Regions from separate parts of the Paenibacillus sp. RC84 genome, predicted to be linked through region 2. Evidence: riboswitches for the same ligand, from Rfam matches in the RefSeq annotation. Region 2 holds a riboswitch; each other region holds the start of a gene.
The links. A riboswitch is a leader RNA that binds a small molecule or an ion and turns the genes downstream of it on or off. The one in region 2 is predicted to bind cobalamin.
Positions count from the first base shown of each region.

Region 1: linked by a shared signal. The riboswitch ahead of metE (5-methyltetrahydropteroyltriglutamate--homocysteine S-methyltransferase) and the one ahead of ABH899_RS03850 (ABC transporter substrate-binding protein) in region 2 are both predicted to bind cobalamin.
Region 3: linked by a shared signal. The riboswitch ahead of ABH899_RS13755 (class I SAM-dependent methyltransferase) and the one ahead of ABH899_RS03850 (ABC transporter substrate-binding protein) in region 2 are both predicted to bind cobalamin.

Region 1 covers NZ_JBGBYL010000004.1:449,603-452,876, forward strand. Annotated here, with positions in the region: gene ABH899_RS12265 (hypothetical protein) at 1-154, shown strand, start outside; gene ABH899_RS12270 (arylamine N-acetyltransferase family protein) at 151-936, shown strand; cobalamin riboswitch at 987-1,178, shown strand; gene metE (5-methyltetrahydropteroyltriglutamate--homocysteine S-methyltransferase) at 1,365-3,274, shown strand, end outside.
Region 2 covers NZ_JBGBYL010000002.1:24,558-27,831, reverse strand. Annotated here, with positions in the region: gene ABH899_RS03860 (ABC transporter ATP-binding protein) at 1-24, opposite strand, end outside; gene ABH899_RS03855 (FecCD family ABC transporter permease) at 24-1,061, opposite strand; gene ABH899_RS03850 (ABC transporter substrate-binding protein) at 1,062-2,069, opposite strand; cobalamin riboswitch at 2,248-2,453, opposite strand; gene ABH899_RS03845 (hypothetical protein) at 2,581-3,156, opposite strand; gene ABH899_RS03840 (aspartyl-phosphate phosphatase Spo0E family protein) at 3,211-3,274, opposite strand, start outside.
Region 3 covers NZ_JBGBYL010000005.1:247,524-250,797, reverse strand. Annotated here, with positions in the region: gene ABH899_RS13760 (permease) at 1-804, opposite strand, end outside; gene ABH899_RS13755 (class I SAM-dependent methyltransferase) at 1,018-1,908, opposite strand; cobalamin riboswitch at 2,138-2,347, opposite strand; gene ABH899_RS13750 (aminoglycoside phosphotransferase family protein) at 2,685-3,274, opposite strand, start outside.

The DNA.
Region 1 (3,274 bases), on a different contig from region 2:
CGGCAGCGAAGTTTCACTGCCTATCGCGTATTGGATAGACCGGGACGGCGAGCCTCTGTTCATTTCCAAATGCGATGTGCGCAGCCGTGTTGTGGATCTCCGTACCAAAGAAATCAGGGTCTGCGAGCCTGCCGTAAAGGAGGATGTCTCGTGAGGACGGATAGAGAAGCTTTGAAACCTGAAGTGGAGGCTTACCTCAACCGAATCGGTTACGAAGGGCCGCTGGACGGCAGTTATGAAGCGCTGGCTTTGCTGCAGGAGCAGCATCTGCACACCGTTCCGTATGAAAATCTGGATATCCTGAACGGTATTCCGCTGTCTCTGGACATAAAGCATCTGCGCCACAAAATCGTCGAGCGGCGGCGGGGCGGCTACTGCTTCGAGCTGAACGCCCTGTTCGGCTGGCTGCTGCGCCAGCTCGGTTACCCCGTGACCGATTATGTCGCCCGGTTCTGGCGAGACGAGACGCAGCTGCCGCCCAAACGCCGCCATCACGTATTGAAAGTGGAGGCGGAGGGGGTCAGCTACTTATGCGACGTAGGTGTCGGGGGCATCGTCCCCCGGAGACCGGTCCGTCTTGCCGAGAAGCTGGAACAGCGGCAGGGCGGGGAGTTATACGCCATGGAGCGGGACCCCGTATTCGGCTGGGTGCTGAGCGAGAACCATCACGGCAGTTGGAGGCGCATTTACTCGTTTACCGAGGAGCCGCAGCTGCCCAAAGATTTTGTCATGGCCAGCTTCTGGTGCGAGCACAGCCCGGACTCCATTTTCACGAAGGATGCGATGGTAGCCGTACGGACCCGTGAGGGGCGCAATTCGGTCTCCGGCAAGGAGTTTAAGCTGTTCACGCCAGAAGGCGTGCGCACGTTCGTGCCCGAAAACGACGCGGCCTACAAGGAAGCTCTGCTTAAATATTTCGGCATTCCTCTGGAATAAAGCTTGCATAAATAAGCTTCGTTGTGTATAGTCATTCCTAAGTTAACCAATTGAATATGTTGGGAATAGGTGCCCAGCCCCTCGGGAGCTGGAGCTTAAAAGGGAAGTCCGGTGAAAAACCGGCGCGGTCCCGCCACTGTAACAGAGGAGTCAAGGCGATTATGCCACTGGTCTTAGACCGGGAAGGCAGCCGAAGATGATGATTCTGGAGCCAGGAGACCTGCCTGTTCTGACAGCACTGCTTTACCTACGGGAGATAGGGAGGTGTTAAAGTACGAGCCGCTGATTATACAAACAGAGGGCGTCTTTATCCTTGCATGCTTCGGGGATAATGACGTCCTTTTCTTATTTTTCGCGTACAAACAAGCAAATGAAACAGAGAACTTATGCAAACATCCAATTCAAGCCACTATCAGGAGGTCAAGATCATGAACGCATTGAAAAGCAGCAGTTTGGGGTACCCGAGGATCGGAGCGGGACGTGAATGGAAGAAGGCGCTGGAGTCTTTCTGGGCCGGTAAAATCGGGGAGCGGGAGCTGACGGACAAGCTGACCGAGGTCCGTTTGGGAAATCTTCGCATTCAGCGGGAGAAGGGCATTGAGCTTATCGCGGTCAACGATTTTTCGGGATACGACCACGTACTGGATACTTCCGCGATGTTCGGAATCGTCCCGGAACGGTTTCAATACGAGGGCGGTGAAGTATCTCCGGGCACCTACTATGCGATGGCTAGAGGCGAGGACGGGGCGGCTGCATGCGAAATGACGAAATGGTTTAACACCAACTATCATTATATTGTGCCGGAACTGCAGGGCGCGAGGCCCGAACTGGTCGAGAACAAGCCTCTCAAAGCTTACCGCGAAGCCAAAGAAGCGCTCGGAATCCAGGGCAAGCCCGTGCTTCTCGGACTGTTTACGTTTTTGAAATTGTCCAAAGGGTACTCCGAGACGGAAACCGATGCCTGGATCGACCGGCTGCTTCCGCTGTACGGCCAAGTGCTGCGAGAGCTGGAACGGGAAGGCGCCGAATGGGTGCAAGTGGACGAACCGGTGCTTTCGACAAACGTATCCGCCGAGGATATGGAACGGATTGAAGCGATCTACAAAGCACTGGCAGAGGCAGCGCCGAAACTGAAAATTATGCTCCAGACCTACTTCGAATCCGTGGAACATTACAGTAGGGTTGTGCAGCTGCCCGTAAGCGGGATCGGGCTTGATTTCGTACACGGCGGTGAGAAGACGCTGAAGCTTCTGAAGAGCGAAGGATTTCCCGAAGGTAAAATTTTGGGAGCGGGTATCGTGGACGGCCGGAATATTTGGCGTTCCGATCTGAAGGAGAAGCTGAATACGCTTCGCGGCATTTTAGCCGTGGTTCCCGAAGAGCGGGTGATCGTCCAGCCATCTTGCAGCCTTCTGCATGTGCCGGTGTCCACCGTTCACGAAGATAAGCTCGATCCGGTGCTGAGAGACGCTCTTGCCTTCGCCGACGAGAAGCTGGAGGAAATCGTCCTGCTGTCCAAGGCGGCGGTATCCCAAACGGCGGACACCGCCGAAGCGCTTCAGCGGAACGAAAAAGCGCTTGCCGCCCTCCGATCTTCCGAAGCTCGCGGCAACAAAGCCGTCCAGGCGGCCGCTCTGCAGCTTCAAAAGGTGCCGGCGGCACGCGGCGCGGATTTCGGCGAGAGGCGGGCCCTTCAGCGCGAGAAGTGGCAGCTGCCATTTCTCCCGACCACGACTATCGGAAGCTTCCCGCAGACAGCGGAAGTCAGACAGGCGCGGTCCAAATGGAGAAAAGCGGAATGGACGGACGAGCAGTATAAAGCGTTTATCCGGAGCGAGATCGATAAATGGATCAAGCTTCAGGAGGAGCTGGATCTGGACGTCCTCGTTCACGGGGAATTCGAACGGACGGACATGGTGGAATTTTTCGGCGAAAAATTGGACGGCTTCGCCTTCACGCGCAACGGCTGGGTGCAGTCCTACGGCTCGCGCTGTGTGAAACCGCCGGTCATTTACGGCGATGTGGCTTTTACGCAGCCGATGACCGTCGAGGAAACCGTCTACGCCCAGTCGCTCACGACACGTCCCGTCAAAGGGATGCTGACCGGACCGGTTACGATTCTTAACTGGTCATTCGTCCGGGACGATCTGTCCAGAGACGTAGTCGCCTATCAGATTTCGCTCGCGCTGGAGAAAGAAGTGCAAGCACTCGAAGAGGCGGGAATCGAAATGATCCAAATCGACGAGCCCGCTGTCCGTGAAGGCCTTCCTCTTAAGAAAGATGAGCACCGGGCTTATCTCGATTGGGCGGTCAACGCTTTCCGCAGCACAACGTCGAA
Region 2 (3,274 bases):
CTGCACTTCGATGATCGGTTCCATCAGCTTCTCCCCCATTTCTTCTGTTTGCGCAGCAGATAAGCGAAGAACGGCGCACCCAGAAACGCGGTGATTACGCCGAGCGGAATCTCTGTCGGGCTTAGAAGCGTCCGGGCCAGCGTGTCGGCCCAAAGGACGTAGATGGCTCCGCCAACGGCGGAAAGCGGCACGATCAGCCGGTAATCCGGTCCCGCGATCAGACGGATCAGATGAGGCACGATCAGCCCGACAAACCCGATGACGCCGGATACGGAAACGGCCGCAGCCGTCACCAGTGTCGCGGTGATCAGCACGATCAATTTCGTCCGTTCGACATGGATACCCAGATGGGCGGCCTGACGTTCCCCGAGCGCCAGCAAGTTGAGTGTCCGCGCATAGCTGTAGAGCACAACGAAAGTTACGAGGAAATACGGAAGGAGAACGGTTGTGTACGACCAGCCTTTCATAGCGAGGCTGCCCATTAGCCAGAAAATGATTTCATTGACGACCTGCTTGGACATCGACACCAGAAAAGAAACCACGGAGCCGAGAAACGCCTGCATCACGACACCGGAAAGCAGCAGCGTCTCCATACGGATTTTGCCGTCAGTCCGGGCCAGTCGTAGAACGATCCAAAGCGAAACGGCTCCTGTAGCAAACCCGACGACCGGTATCGTCCACGTCCCGAAAAACGTCGTCTGCAGACCGAAGTAAATGACGAACGCCGCGCCGACGCTCGTTCCGCTGCTGACCCCAAGCGTATACGGGTCCGCAAGCGGATTGCGCAGAACGCCTTGAAAAGCGGCTCCCGCTACCGAAAGGGAGGCCCCGACAAGGATGGCCAGCATTACGCGCGGCAGCCTTACCTTCATAATAATCTGCTCCGAGGATACGGGCCAGTCCGGCGTGATTCGGTCTCCGATCCAAGGCAGCTTGCTCCCCAGAATCGAAGCGATCTGACTCACCGGCAGATGGGCCGAGCCCAGCGAAAGACTCAGCACAATAGAAAGAAGAAGGAGTAAAACTCCTACTCCTCCCCAAAGTCCCCATTTAGGTTTCATTTATTTCACCAAGTCCGGATAGATGGCTTTAGCCATTTGCAGGAGTCCCTCTGTCAGACGCGGTCCCGGACGGGTCAGCGTATTCTGGTCGAGACCGATTACCTGGTTGTTTTTGACCGCATTGATTTCGTTCCACCCGCTGCGTCCGCGAATGAGTTCTTCAAGACTCTTCTTCGTTTTGTCATCCACCACGTCTTTGGCGAATAAAATAACGTCCGGGTTCTGCTGAATGATTTTCTCCTCGCTGATCTGCTTCCAGCCCGTAATGTCGGAAGCGACATTGACACCGCCCGCCAGCGTGATCAGCTCATCCATGAATTCGCCCTTGCCGACTGTCCAGCCCGGAGAGAATTCGATGTAGACTTTTTTCTTCTTGTCCGCCGCTACGGTTTTTACGGCATCCGTAACTTTCTGACGGTCCTCTTTCATTTTTGCGACAACTTTTTCCGCCTGTTCCTGATGGTCGGTAATCTGACCGTAGAGCTGAATATTTTTCATGACGTCGTCAAGCGTCTTAGGCTCCACCTTGAACACGTTGATGCCCATGGCGCGCAGCTTTTCGACCGATTCTTTTTTCATCGAAACGCCTGTGAAAACAACGTCGGCTCCCGACGCGATAACCGATTCCTGGTTAGGCTGCGTAATTCCGCCCATTTTCGGCTTCGTTTTCGCTTCCGCCGGATAATCGTCAAAATCGGACACGCCGACGATTGTATCGCCCAGACCGATCGCAAAAAGAGCTTCCGTCTCAGCCGGCGAAACCGACACGATTTTACCGGGCGCTTTCTCGAACGTAAATTCCTTGCCTGTCGCATCGGTTACTTTCAAAGGATACTGCGTTTTCTTCGCGCTCGTTTGCGGAGCGGTGCTTGCCGCCGGAGAGGCCGAGCCCGCCGTCCCGTTATCCGTGCTTTGCTTGCCGCAGGCTGCCAGGCCGACGGCCATCGTCAAAACAAGCAGCAGCAGGGCGTATTTAAAACCCCTAGCGGTTCTTCGTTCGTTGTTCATGTTCTCTACTCCCTTGCTGATTTAGTTTGACTTGAAGTTGTCCCACGATGTTCGCGCATGTCAACAAAAAATCCCCTCTATCCGGAGATAGAGGGGATAACTTTCGGAATCACGAGGTGAAACGGCCGTCAGTCGGACGTCCTTTCCGGTTTCGCGCGATCCTCTCCTCGAAGGATATTGTGCTGCAAACCGGCAGGCAGGTCTCCTGACTTACGGATGACTGACCGTCTTGCCTTCCCATCCGCGCGCGGACAGTGGCATCGTAAGACGATCTCCGTATTACAGTGGCGGGACCGTGCCGGATTTGCACCGGCTTCCCTTTTCACCCTGGGCTTCGGCTCCGTTGGGAGACGCCGCTTCGGGACCTGACGGTAAACGTATGAGGTTGGGCCTTCAAGTTCATCCCCCATTATAGGCCAAGCGGCGCCGGAAAGACAAGGACTTTAGTCACCGCACCGCTTGCAGTTCCTCGCGCGGGCCATAGAGTCGTGGCGGCGCCGAGGCCGTCGCGTCAGGATTTAGCGGCGATCTTTTTGAGCACCTCGAACGACTGTTCGGGATTGCGGCTGTTCACCGCCATGAAAGCGACGAGCCCTTTGCCCTCTACGCCGTTATCCTTCATCCACTTGGAATACTGGAGCGGAATGCCGTACAGATGCGTCTCCTTCTTGGGCGCTTCGGGCGGATTCTTTTTCTTCCCGGCAGGTTCAATCGTCGCCTCGAGTACGCCCTCCGGATAGTCCTCCTGCTTGAAATGCTCTTCCAGCGGTAAAAATGCCCCTTCGGCCGCATAAATCTTAAACTGTTCTTCGGGGATGATCAGAATACCGTGATTGCCGTATCCCATTTCGACGATCATCTTCTCATTGGAAAAAAGCGGGGACGTATTCAAATAGATGGACGGCTTGTCCCCCACAAGCGCTTTCAACGAATTTTCAAGCTTAAAAGCGGCATCGACCGGTATACCGTCACGGGCCATCATAAAGATGGAAACATCCGCTTTGGGCTGGGCCTTCCCGCACCCGGAAACCAAGACGGTGAATAATAGAAGCAGTACAGCAGCCGAAAACCAGCGTTTCTGTGTCATCGTAATCCCTCCGTTGCCTGATAGCCTGTGCAAACGCTGCAAAAAAGCCGGCATTTACCGGCTCTTCTGGACTAGATTCATATATTCGTTAATCTTATGATCAAGTAGCGTACTCATT
Region 3 (3,274 bases), on a different contig from region 2:
GAGCGACAACATGTAGGCAAATCCCATCATGAACAGATGCGGAAGCACCTCCCCCTCCCCCAGCGCCGACAAATCGCCTCTCGGCACAAACGCCTGAATAACGGCCGTAAGGAGAGAGCCGAAAATGAGATATTTCCCCATATCGAAAAATTCCCCGCCCGCGTGACCCATCATCGTAACGAATTTGCCGCCGCCCTGCACGTGCGCGCAGTCTTGTCCGTTCCCGGCGTACAGCGAGTCCAGCCTGTGTTTCAGAGGATTTTTGTTAATAAACGCGTACACGAACAAGCCGATAAACGCGCTAACTCCAAGGGCCAGTCCCATCCGGGCGTACACCATTTCGGGATTCATCCGGAACGCCGTGTATGTCGCCGCATAGACGACCGGGTTGACGATGGGACCCGCCAGAATGACGACTACGCCTATGTACAGCGGCATTCCCTTGTTGATCAGCCGCCGGACGACCGGGATCATGCCGCACTCGCAAATCGGAAACAGGATGCCCAGCAGACAGGCGAACACGAATCCGTGCAAAGGATTCCGGGGGATCGCTTTGCGGATCCAGGTCTCCGGGATGTAGACCTGCATGAACGAGGAAAGCAGCACACCGAGCATAATAAAAGGAACCGCTTCGAGCACGATGCCGATAAACATCGTCTTGAACAGGCGGATGACCGAAGGGTCCGGCAACGCCGCATTCCCTGTCCGTACGGCTTGCCAAGCCAGTATAACCAGGAAACTTCCCGCTGCGATATAAATCAGGTGTCTTTTTCTCATCCCTCTGCTTGCTCCGCTGAAATGCACGTTCTCCCCTCCTGTGTAAAACAGTATCTTTATTTTAATCGTAATTATTACGTTTTTCAACAAAAAAGACTTCTCCCTTATCCCGATCCTCTTCTTCATCTCTATGCGAATCTGCCCGAATCTATGACAAGCTTCCCTTGTCCGGTCCGTGAAGCCAAAAAAATCCCGGCACGCGAAACCGCGTTACCGGGATAATACTTCAACGGCTCGGATTTAAACCTGCACGATCCGTCTCACTTCCGCAGGCAGGTCCGCAGGTTCCAGCCGTTTTTCCGGCTTCCAGTAAAGGAGAGCCGCTTTGAAATTGTGCGGGTAAATCAGCCTGCCGTCTTCTTCACGCACATAAGAGTACAAGAGATCAATGGCCTTCCTGCGGTCATATTCCTTGTCCAAAACCGCGCTCAGGTTGTCCTTGAGCAGCTCTTCCTCCGTATCGTAGGCATACGTTTTGTGCAGGTTGACCATTTTACAGTTCGCATCGATTCCCAATTCATAAAGCAGATTCTGCAAATGGATGTAATCTCGGCGTTGAAATTTAATCCGGCAGCCCAGCTGCTCCTGAATGTCTTTGTAATGCGGTCTTTCAGGACCGCTAACCATGCCCGCGATTCCAAGACGCTTCGCCGTGTTGTTGATGTGCAGCAGCGCCCGGTCGATTTCCTGCATCCGGTAGTAACAATTGACGCCGAATACCACGTCGGCTCGCTCCACCTTGGGAAGTTCTTCCCACTTGGCATGTACGAAGTTTAAATGATTCCAGCCCTTCCGCTCCGCTGCGGCTTTCAGGTAAGCAAGCACGCTCTCGGAGCTGTCGACGCAGGTGAGGGAACCCGCTTTCTCGGCCGCTTCGAACGTATAGTTTCCCCAGCCGGGACCGATTTCCAGCACATCCTCGCCGGGATCGATAAAAGCGATCAGCTCCTTGCGCAGGTTGGCGACCCAGGAATCCACCCCGGCTTGTTCTTTCTTTTTCATAAAAGCGTTCCAGAACCCTTCTTCCTTGACGTCATCGGTCATCCGTACGGGAAGATTTCCGTCCCAGTCTTTCATCCCCTCCTGCCAGAGGGTTTTGTAATTCGTATTTAGTTTGACTCCGTAATACATCGTTTGCCTCCCCATACGGTTTGAAGATCTTGTTAGTCATACTTCTTTCGATCAAAATGCGGCGGACTTCATTTTACCTGTAAAGCCGGAGGAGTCCATCGATCCGAAACAAATAAAAACATCCCGCCGGAGGCAGGATGTTTGGGTTCATCGCATGAATACGCTCGGGTCAGGACCCGGACGATTAGGGAGAACATTCGCATCAACGCCATCCTATCTGCGTAGGAATGAAGTTACCGGTAAACAGGCAGGTCTCCTGACTCGGGAACCCTATGCGCGCCTTCCCGGATTAACCAGTGACGTGATGCGCTTCGGCCGGGGCTTCTCCCCCCTTTTCCCCTTACAGTGGCGGGACCGTATCGGAATTGCACCGAACTTCCCTTTTAATCCGTTCCCTCTCCCCGGAGAAAGAACCGGAACCTGTTTAATAAAGAATGTTTGATAATCCATTGTCTTAAGAAAAACGTGCATGCCAAACAACTTCACGGTTAATAGTAGTCCAAATCCGGCTTTTTGGCAAATGACCGAAGCGTGCGGGCAAGCAGATGTACCGGTAAGGCGGGCCCGCCAAACTTCGGACTATTAAGTGGAGCCGCGACGGTTTATGACTCCGCTATTTCCCTTCAATAATCAGGTTGATTTGATGAATAAATTCTTTTGCCAGCCCAAGCTGTTTATATGCGAATTCCAAATCTCCGCTGCCTGAAAGTGCGAAATCCAAGTTACCTAAAGTGGACATCAGTATGCGTGCGGTAACGGCAAATCCAAAAGCTTGCTTATTCGGCCTGATTATTCATCTGACTCCAGATATACTGAAAGGTTGGCTCCTGAATTCCGTTGAATAATGCAAGATTGCCTACATATGAAGCCAAATCCCAGTAGGCGGGCATCCAGGATAAATCTTCAAAGTCCGACCAGATCCAGCCTTCCGGACTCGGTAATAAGTTTCTTGAATGGGCATCTCCATGAGACGGTAGCAGCAAACTTGTTTCGAGACGCATCTGTCTATCCATCGCGAAGAACAGACTTAGCAAATTTTGTATACGCCGATCCGGATGCTTCATTAATCTAAAAGCCGATTGACATGTCCGCTCCCAAACACCAAGCAGAGGAATCTCGTCGGTAAAATCTTTCAATGCCAGTGAAAGTCTATTAACCAGTTCAACTGCTTCGCTTGGCGAAGGGCGCCGCAGTTCTGTAGGGGGAACATACTTCCAAAACGTCATCCATGTGCCGCCAATATCGTAGGGTCCTGCATCCGTACGGTCCGTTGGCAAGCGTACCGGCACTCCCTTCGATTGGAGATGACGTGCGGCTCTTAATTCACGCACCAGTACCTTGTAGGCGTAATCTGCATGATTTTTTG